3 regions of the Halomonas sp. THAF12 genome follow, and region 3 is predicted to be linked to each of the others. Evidence: riboswitches for the same ligand, from Rfam matches in the RefSeq annotation. Region 3 holds a riboswitch; each other region holds the start of a gene.
What was found. A riboswitch is a leader RNA that binds a small molecule or an ion and turns the genes downstream of it on or off. The one in region 3 is predicted to bind thiamine pyrophosphate.

Region 1 (3,267 bases), 440 kb from region 3:
AGCGACGTGACCGCGGAGATGGCCATCTACCGCGAGGAGATCTTCGGCCCGGTGCTGTGCGTGGTGAGCGTGGAGACCCTCGACGAGGCGATCGCCTTCATCAACGCCAATCCCAACGGCAACGGCACCTCGATCTTCACCAACTCCGGCTGGGTGGCGCGGCGCTTCGAGACCGAGATCGACGTCGGCCAGGTGGGCATCAACGTGCCGATCCCGGTGCCGGTGGCCTACTTCAGCTTCACCGGCTCGCGGGCCTCCAAGCTCGGCGACCTGGGCCCCAACGGCAAGCAGGCCATCGCCTTCTGGACCCAGACCAAGACCGTCACCGCCCGCTGGTTCGAGCCCGAGAACGTCTCCGGCGGCATCAACAGCACCATCTCGCTGAGCTGATCCCCTCCCGCTCGGCGGTGAGCGACGGCCCCGTCTCGAGAGAGGCGGGGCCGTCCTGTTGGCCGCCGGGAAGGGCGCTGAATCAGCCCAGCGCCATCTCCAGCAGCTCGCCCACCGGCGCCAGCTGGCTCTCGTGCAGCAGCAGGTGGCTCTCGCCGGGAGCGTCATCGGCGGGGTGGACCACGGCGAACTCGCCTTCCTCAAGATGAAATTCGTGGATCTCGCGGAGGCCTCCGGGCGTCTCGCAGCGGATCGAGCGGTAGGCCTCGTCCTCGCCGTAGGTCAGGCGGTGATAGACCTTGAAGAAGGTGTAGAGCGACAGGCCCCGGGGAAACGCCGGCCAGCGGGCCGGGTTGGCGCGGGTCTCGGCGTCGATCTCGTGACCCTCGGCCTCGGCGCCGTCGATGGCCGAGGCCAGCGGTGCGGCGAGCAGGGTGGCGGCCTCGCCGGGCAGCGGCGCCAGGGCCTCGACGGCCTGCCGGTAGCGCTCGGCCGCGGCGTGCAGGTCGGCCATCGTGCGCAGCGGATGGTCGCTGTGGCGCAGGTCCTCGGGCGCGCAGACCCCGTTCTCCCAGCCGTGGATCACCCTGAGCGTCAGTCGCCCCTCGCGCATCGGCGCCTCCAGCAGGGCCTGGAGGGCGACGCGCAGATGCAGCTGGCGCTCGGGGACGCCGTTGGCGAAGGCGGCGTAGGGCTCGGCGAAGATCCGGTGCAGGCAACCGGGGGCGTGTTCCTTGGCTTCGGTATACGGCATGGCGGGGTCCGGGCTGGTTGTTCGAATGGCGGGAAGGATGTGTCATGCTGGCGCGGCTATCCGGATATCGGCCATGTTGGCCCTGTCTTGAGGATCGCCACCACCATCCATTCACTGTCGCCAGGGGAGTCTCGCCGGCATCGGCGGGGCTGAGAGAGCGTGCGTCGCTGACCCTGGAACCTGATCCGGTTCATGCCGGCGGAGGAAGTGCGACATGCCTTATCTGACGTCAGCCGTGCTTGGCGCGGCGCTTTTGTGTTTCACCGTGCTGGGCCTGCGTGCCCGTCGGGCGGACGGTCCGCTCGACGACTACGTCACCGCCCGCAACTCCCAGTCGGCCCCGACCCTGGGGCTCTCCTTCCTGGCCTCCGGCATGGGCGCCTGGATCCTCTTCGCGCCGCCCGAGATCGGCGCCTTCGTCGGCCCGCTGGGCCTGGCCGGCTATGCCATCGGCTCGGCGCTGCCGTTCATCGTGCTCGGCGCCTTCGGCCCGGCGATCCGCCGCCGCCTGCCCGAGGGACGCAGCATCGGCGAGTACGCCGAGGCCTGCTTCGGCGCCGGCATCCGCCGCTGGGTGGCACTGGTCTCGGTGCTGTACATGGGCTGCTTCCTGGCCGCCGAGCTGACCGCCATCGGCGCCATCACCGGGCTGCTGTCGGACGTGCCGGTGGCGCTGGTGGTGGTCGGCGTGGCGGCGGCGACCCTGCTCTACACCGCGCTGGGCGGGCTGCGCGCGAGCCTGGCCACCGATCGCTGGCAGGCCTGGCTGCTGCTGGCCCTGCTGCTGCTGGTGGGCGGCGTGGCGCTGGCCCGGCTGCCCGAGCTGCCGGCCGGGGCCGCGCTGCCGTCGATTCCCGCCGCTGACGCCCTGTCCGTGGCGCTGACGCTGGTGATCGCGGTGACCGCGGCCAACCTCTTCCACCAGGGCTACTGGCAGCGGGTGTGGGCGGCCCGGGACGACCGGGCGCTGGGGCGCGGCGCCTGGCTGGGCGGGGCCGTGACCGTGCTGGTGGTGGCGGTGGTCGGCGGCCTCGGCATGCTGGCCGCCATGGCGGGGGTGTCGCTGGGCGAGCCGCCGATCCCGTTCTTCGCGCTGCTCGCCGAGGCGCCGGGCTGGCTGGCGCTGCCGGCGCTGGTGCTGGCGGTGACGCTGGTGGCCTCCAGCGTCGATACCCTGCAGAACGGCATCGCCTCGCTCGTGGTGGCCGGCAGCGGCTGCCGCGGCCTGTCGCTCAGGGCGGCGAGGTGGGTCACCGTGGCGCTGATGGTGCCGGTGGTGGCGATCGCCCTGCAGGGGCTCTCGGTGCTGCGGCTGTTCCTGATCGCCGATCTCTTGTGCGCGGCCATCGTGGTGCCGGTGCTGCTGGGGCTGTGGGCGCGGATGAGCGCCGCGGCGGCGCTGGCCGGCGGCCTCGCCGGGCTGGCCGGGGCGGTGCTGCCGGGCTGGGTCGCCTCGGGCAGTGCCCTCGACGGCCTGCTGGCGGCGAGCTTCCCCGGCGGGGTGCCGACCCTGCCGCCGTTTCTCGGCGCGCTCCTGGCCTCCAGCGCGGTGGCGCTGCTGGTGGCCTGGCGGCGTCCGCTGGCGCGGCGCACGGCCTGAACGGTTGCCAGGCCGGCGGATGACCGCCACCCTCTGAGGGTCATCCCGACCTGACGAAGGAGCCGTGCCATGAGTGATACGCCACAGGATCCACGCCGTCGCCATTCCGCCCCGGTGGTGGACGGCGTCGGCAAGTCGGCCAGCCGCGCCATGCTGCGCGCGGTGGGCTTCAATGACGACGACTTCACCCGGCCCCAGGTGGGCATCGCCTCCACCTGGAGCCGCGTCACGCCCTGCAACAGCCACATCGGCGAGCTGGCCGAGCAGGCCAGCGCCGGCGCCGATGCGGCCGGCGGCAAGGGCGTGATCTTCAACACCATCACCATCTCCGACGGCATCGCCAATGGCACCGAGGGCATGAAGTACTCGCTGGTGTCGCGGGAGGTGATCGCCGATTCCATCGAGACGGTGGCCGGCTGCGAGGGCTTCGATGGCCTGGTGGCCATCGGCGGCTGCGACAAGAACATGCCCGGCTGCCTGATCGGCCTGGCGCGGCTCGACCGGCCCAGCGTCTTCGTCTACG
Region 2 (3,267 bases), 1.0 Mb from region 3:
CGGCGACTTCTGCCAGCGCTGGGGGCAGCGCTACGACTTCATGCTGGTGCTCGACGCCGACAGCGTGATGAGCGGCGATACCGTGCATGAGCTGATCGCCCAGATGGAGGCCAATCCGCGCCTCGGGCTGCTGCAGACGGTGCCGATCCCCGTGCGCCAGGACAGCCTGTTCGGCCGTGCCAACCAGTTCGCGGCGGCCGTCTACTCGCCGATGCTGGCCGCCGGCCTGAGCTTCTGGCAGTCCGACGCCGCCAACTACTTCGGCCACAACGCCATCCTGCGCGTGGCGCCCTTCATTCGGCATGCCGGCCTGCCCGAGCTGCCCGGACGCCCGCCGCTGGGTGGCGACATCCTCAGCCACGACTTCGTCGAGGCCGCGCTGCTGCGGCGCGCCGGCTGGGAGGTGCGCATGCGCACCGACCTCGGCGGCAGCTTCGAGGAGATGCCGAGCCATATCCTCGACTACGCCAAGCGCGACCGCCGCTGGGTCCAGGGCAACCTGCAGCACCTGCGCCTGCTCGGCGCCGGCGGCCTGCACCTGGTCAGCCGGGTGCACTTCCTGTGCGGCGCCCTGGCCTACCTGTCGTCGCTGATCTGGCTGGCGATCCTCGTGGTCAGCACCGCCGATGCCCTGCTGCGTGCCCTGATCGCGCCCAACTTCTTCACCTCCGACGCCCAGCTGTTCCCGGACTGGCCGATCGCCCCGCCCAACCTGATCATGCCGCTGCTCGGCGGCACCCTGGCGATGCTGCTGATGCCCAAGCTGCTGGGCGTCGTGCTGGCCCTGTGCCGGGCGCCGTCCCGCTACGGCGGACGCGGCAGGCTGGTCGCCAGCGCCCTGCTGGAGGCGCTGTTCGCGATGCTGATCGCGCCGCTGATGATGGTCTTCCACAGCCGCTTCGTGATCGAGGTCTTCAGCGGCCGCACCGTGGCCTGGAACCCCCAGTCACGCGAGGGACGCGCCCTGCCCTGGCGCGAGGCGCTGCGCCACACCTGGCCGGGCAGCCTGATCGGCCTCTGCTGGGCGGGCGTGACCTGGTGGGCCACGCCGACCTTCTTCTGGTGGCTGACGCCGGTGTGGTTAGGGCTGCTGCTGGCCGCGCCGCTGGTGCGCTGGAGCAGCAGCCTGACGATCGGGCGTGGCCTGCGCCGGCGCGGCCTGCTGCTGGTGCCCGGCGAGACCGCCCCGCCGGCGGTGCTCGAGGCCGAGCCGGCGCCGCTGGATCTCGAGCCCGCCGACGAGCCCGCCGTCCCCCCGGCCGAGCGACCCTGCGAGATGCCGATCCAGTCCTTCGGCAGCGACTGGGCGCGGTCGGCGAGTGCCGAGGCCCGCGCCGTCCAGGGCGAATGACCGTCACGCTGCCGTCGCGCGGTGGCCGGGGCGACGACAGGGATGTTCGTCGCCCGTCAAGCTGCTAGACTCGGCCCATTCGCTTGACGGGGTGCCGGTGGAACCGGCTGAGATGGCGCAGGCTCGCGCTCGACAACGCTCGAGACAGCCCCCAGCGCTGGTCCCGTGGAACCTGATCCGGGTGGGTGTGGCAGACGCCGCACGTGAACCGGCGTAGGGAATCAGGCGGCGGGCCGGCGCGCCCTCCTTGCGCCCGGCGCTCCCTCCCCGCTTCCGCTACGCCCGTGCGTCATGCACGCCCTCCGGCATCCGCTCTCATCGGAATCGGAGGCAAGATGGACCGTCGCTTCAGTGATCTCACCGCCGCCTGCCAGGCCGACTGGCGCGCCTACACCGAACACGACTTCGTCCGCGGCCTGGGCGCCGGCACGCTGGAGGCGGACGCCTTCCGCCACTACCTGCAGCAGGACTACCTGTTCCTGATCCACTTCGCCCGCGCCTACGCCCTGGCCGCCTACAAGAGCCGCGACCTGGACGAGCTGCGCCAGGCCTTCGACGGCCTGAAGACCATCCTCGACGTCGAGCTGGACCTGCACCGCGGCTTCTGCCGCGACTGGGGCATCACCGAGGACGACCTGGCGGCGCTGCCCGAGGCCCGCGCCACCCTGGCCTACACCCGCTTCGTGCTCGACGCCGGCAGCCGCGGCGACCTGCTCGACCTGCGCGTGGCGCTGGCCCCCTGCCTGGTGGGCTACGGCGAGATCGCCAACTGGCTTCAGGCCCAGCCGTTCACCGTGCGCGGCGACGCCAACCCCTATGACGCCTGGATCGCCATGTACCAGGGCGACGAGTTCCAGAGCGCCATGCAGGCCGAGATCGCCTGGCTGGACGCGCGCCTGGCCGAAGTGACGCCGGCGCGCTTCGACCAGCTGGCGCGGCTGTTCCGCGACGCCACCCGGCTGGAGATCGACTTCTGGCAGATGGGGCTGGATCGCGCGGACTGAGAGATATCTGCCGAGTGAATGAGGGGCGCCGGGGGCAGCTCGAAGAGGAGGTCCTACGCCATGGATGGCGTCGGTAGCGTACAGGGAGGTATTCACAGCGCCTCCTCGGAGAGCTGCCCCCGGATCAGCCCCGAGCCACATGCACGAGATAACGATGATGACACGGCCCGCCCAGCGGCGGGCACCACCACGCTTGACGGGGTGCCGTTGAAGACGGCTGAGATCATGCGGCGCGAGGCGCCCGAGCATGGGTCCCGTTGAACCTGAACTGGCTAGGACCAGCGTAGGGATCAAGCGACAGGCGGCGGCGCCTCGGCGCCGGCCGCCCCTGTCCTCCCCGACGGTCCTCCCTGACGAACCACTCAAGCCAAGGGAGCACGACCATGAGCAAGACCCCCCATTTCCTCAACGAGAGCGCCCGCGTCGACGAAGCCGCCGTGGCCCCGCTGCCGGGCTCGCGCAAGGTCTTCGTCGAGGGCTCGCGGCCCGATATCCGCGTGCCCTTCCGCGAGATCGGCCTGTCGCCGACCCGCACCTCCGGCGACGGCCCGGATGAGCAGAACCCGCCGCTGCTGGTCTACGACACCTCCGGCCCCTACACCGACCCCGAGGCCGCCATCGACCTGCGCCGCGGCCTGCCCGAGCTGCGCCGCGGCTGGATCGAGGAGCGCGGCGATACCGAGTTCCTCGACGGCCCGACCTCCGAGTACGGCCGCCGCCGCGCCAACGACCCGATGCTCGCCCCGCTGCGCTTCGAGCTGACCCGCACGCCTCGCCGGGCCAAGGCAGGGAAGAACGTCACCCAGCTGCACTACGCGCGCCGGGGCATCGTCACCCCGGAGATGGAATTCATCGCCATTCGGGAAAACCAGAAGCGCCAGGCGTTGGGGTCGGAAGAGGTCGAGCGCATCC
Region 3 (3,267 bases):
ATCCGCCGCCGCACCCTGGGCATCGTGCTGCTGGTGGTGGCGCTGTGCATGCTGGCGATCGGCGTGACCAGCTACCGCGACGCCGCCCACGAGGTCGAGGAGCTGTTCGACGCCCGCCTGGCCCAGCAGGCCCGGCTGCTGGAGGGCCTGGTGCGCGCGCCGCTGCCCGAGGCCCGCCGCGAGGCGCTGCTGGCGAGCCTCGACGGCGCGCTGCGCCGCGACGCCCCGGGCACGGACGACGGCCACCGCTACGAGGGCAAGGTGGCCTTCCAGGCCTGGCGCGGCGAGCGACTGCTGCTGCGCTCCGCCGGCGCGCCGACCGCGCCCTTCACCGAACGCCGCACGGGCTACGGCGACGAGACCCTGAAGGGACACAAGTGGCGCGTCTTCGCCCTCGGCGACGGCGACCTGCGGGTGCTGGTCGGCGAGCGCGGCGACGTGCGCGGCGAGCTGGTCCGCGGCATCGCCCTGCGCACCCTGGTACCGGATCTGCTGGGGCTGCCGGCGCTGGGGGCGCTGCTGTGGTGGGCGATCGGCTGGGGGCTGCGGCCGCTGTCGCGGCTGGCCGCCCAGATCGAGGCCCGCGACCCTCACCGCCTCAAGCCGCTGCCCGATGACCCGCTGCCCCGCGAGCTGGCCACCATCGTCGGCGCCCTCAACGGCCTGCTGGCACGCATCCGCGCCCTGCGCTCCCGCGAGAAGCGCTTCATCGCCGACGCCGCCCACGAGCTGCGCACCCCGCTGACGGTGCTCGACCTGCACGCCCAGAACGCCCTGGCCACCGAGGATCCGGCGGATCGGCGCGAGGCGCTGACCCTGCTGCGCGACGGCCTGGCCCGCGCCACCCGGCTGGTCGGCCAGCTGCTGACCCTGGCGCGCCTGGACCCGGAGCAGGAGGGCGCCCCGGACCAGCGCATCGATCTGCTGCGCGAGGTGCGCGAGTCGCTGGCCGAGCTGATGCCGCTGGCCACCGACCACGGCCAGAGCCTGCACCTGGAGGCCGACGACGCCGACTGGACCCTGACCACCGAGCCCGGCGCCGTCACCACCCTGATCAAGAACCTGGTCGGCAACGCCATCCGCCACTCCCCCGCCGGCAGCCGCATCGATGTGGCGCTGACGGCCCAGGCCCGGGCGCTGATGCTGCAGGTGGACGACAGCGGCCCCGGCATCCCCGAGGCGAGCCGCCAGCAGGCGCTGGCGCGCTTCCACCGCGGCGGCTCGGGGGCCGGCGCCGGCCTCGGGCTCTCCATCGTCGACCGGCTGGTGCAGCGCCATGGTGGCCGCCTGACGCTGGGCGACGCCCCCGGTGGCGGGCTGCGCGTGCGGGTCTGGCTGCCCCGCGCCTGACATGGCATCGTCATGCCCGGCCCTTATCGTCGCTTAAGCCGACGGTAAGCCAAGGCCGCTACCGTGGTGACATCGATCGGACAACGACAACCCGGACAGGAGCCCGCCATGACCGCCATTGCCTCCCCCTCCCTCGACGCCGCCCTGCGCCGCCCGCTGTGGCTGGCCCTCGGCGGCGCGCTGCTGCTCGCCATCGAATGGCTGATCGGCCCCTGGAGCGTGGGCAGCCTGCCGCTGGCGCTGATCGCCCTGGCCGCCGGCGGCGCCTTGCTGCTGCGCTCCCTGAACGCCGACTCCCACCTCGAACCCGAGGAGGAAGACAGCGGCATGACCGCCGATCTGCAGACCGTCGCCCAGGCCAGCCTGCTGACCCTGATCGTGCTCCAGCTGGCCGCCTGACGCGACGCCCGCCGGCTTTACATGCCTCGGGCGAAGGGCGATAGTGAGGCCCGACGACAGGGGCGCCGTGGCGGTGATCCGCCACGGCTGAGAGGCACCCTCACCACCTGACCCGGATAATGCCGGCGGAGGGAGTCGTGCCGGCTCACTTCGCGGCCGCGCCTCCCGTCGCCAGGAGGCCCGATGCATTCCCTCGATCCCGCGCCGCATCTGGCGCGCGTGCGCCGCACCACCCCGCTGGTTCACAACATCACCAACCACGTGGCGATGAACTTCATGGCCAACGCGCTGCTGGCGCTGGGCGCCTCGCCCGCCATGGTCCACGCTCGCGAGGAGGCCGCCGAGTTCGCCGGCCTGGCCGCCGCCCTGACGCTGAACATCGGCACCCTCTCGCCCCACTGGCTCGATGCCATGGTCGACGCCGCCCGCGCCGCCAATGGCGCCGGCACGCCCTGGGTGCTCGACCCGGTGGCGGTGGGCGCCACCGGCTTTCGTCGCGAGGCCGGGGCCCGGCTGCTGGCGCTGGGGCCGACCGCGATCCGCGGCAACGCCTCGGAGATCCTGGCGCTGGCCCGGCAGGGCGGCGGCGGGCGCGGCGTGGACAGCACCGACAGCGCCGACAGCGCCGAGCGCGCCGCCGTGGCGCTGGCCCGCGAGAGCGGCGCCGTGGTGGCGGTCACCGGCGAGGTCGACCTGGTCACCGACGGCCGGCGCCTGGCGCGGGTCGCCGGCGGCCATGCGCTGATGCCCCGCGTCACCACCATGGGCTGCGCCCTGACCGGCGTGGTGGGCGCCTTCCTGGCCGGCGCCGAGGACCCGTTCGCGGCCACGGTGGCGGCGCTGGCCGCCTACGCCGCGGCCGGAGAAAGCGCCGCCGAGAGCGCCGCCGGCCCCGGCAGCTTCGCCGTGGCCTTCCTCGACGCCCTCTACGCCCTGGATCCCGACACGCTCTCCCCTTCCCCATCCACGCCGCTGGCCGACCGCCTGGAGCTCACCGATGCGCCTTGATCTGTCCCTCTACCTGGTCACCGACCCCGAGCTGTGCGCCGCCCATGGCGTCGAGCAGACCGTGCTGGCCGCGGTGCGCGGCGGCGTGAGCGTCGTCCAGCTGCGCGACAAGCACGCCAGCGACGCCGAGATGATCCCGCTGGCCCGCCGCCTGAAGGCCGCGCTGGCCGGCAGCGGCGTGCCGCTGATCATCAACGACCGCCTCGAGGTCGCGCTGGCCAGCCGGGCCGACGGCCTGCACATCGGCCAGGACGACGGCGAGGTCGCCGATGCCCGCGCCGCGCTGGGCCCGGACGCCATCCTCGGCCTCTCGGTGCAGACCCACGAACAGCTGGCCCGGCTGGACGCCGGACGCCTCGACTACCTGGGTCTCGGCCCGGTGTTCGCCACGGCCACCAAGCAGGACCACGCCGCGCCGCTGGGCGTCGACGGCCTGGCGGCGTTGGCCGCGGCCAGCCCGCTGCCCACGGTGGCGATCGGCGGGCTCAAGGTCGAGCACATCGAGGCGGT

Region 1: another riboswitch for thiamine pyrophosphate. It lies ahead of FIU88_RS02790 (sodium:solute symporter); the one in region 3 lies ahead of thiM (hydroxyethylthiazole kinase).
Region 2: another riboswitch for thiamine pyrophosphate. It lies ahead of tenA (thiaminase II); the one in region 3 lies ahead of thiM (hydroxyethylthiazole kinase).

The regions. Positions count from the first base shown of each region.
Region 1 is NZ_CP045399.1:616,019-619,285, forward strand. It holds gene FIU88_RS02780 (CoA-acylating methylmalonate-semialdehyde dehydrogenase) at 1-390, shown strand, start outside; gene FIU88_RS02785 (hypothetical protein) at 473-1,144, opposite strand; TPP riboswitch at 1,257-1,369, shown strand; gene FIU88_RS02790 (sodium:solute symporter) at 1,359-2,744, shown strand; gene ilvD (dihydroxy-acid dehydratase) at 2,814-3,267, shown strand, end outside.
Region 2 is NZ_CP045399.1:1,214,676-1,217,942, reverse strand. It holds gene mdoH (glucans biosynthesis glucosyltransferase MdoH) at 1-1,351, shown strand, start outside; TPP riboswitch at 1,429-1,589, shown strand; gene tenA (thiaminase II) at 1,687-2,355, shown strand; TPP riboswitch at 2,543-2,662, shown strand; gene thiC (phosphomethylpyrimidine synthase ThiC) at 2,739-3,267, shown strand, end outside.
Region 3 is NZ_CP045399.1:176,237-179,503, reverse strand. It holds gene FIU88_RS00770 (ATP-binding protein) at 1-1,350, shown strand, start outside; gene FIU88_RS00765 (hypothetical protein) at 1,459-1,749, shown strand; TPP riboswitch at 1,798-1,900, shown strand; gene thiM (hydroxyethylthiazole kinase) at 1,933-2,757, shown strand; gene thiE (thiamine phosphate synthase) at 2,747-3,267, shown strand, end outside.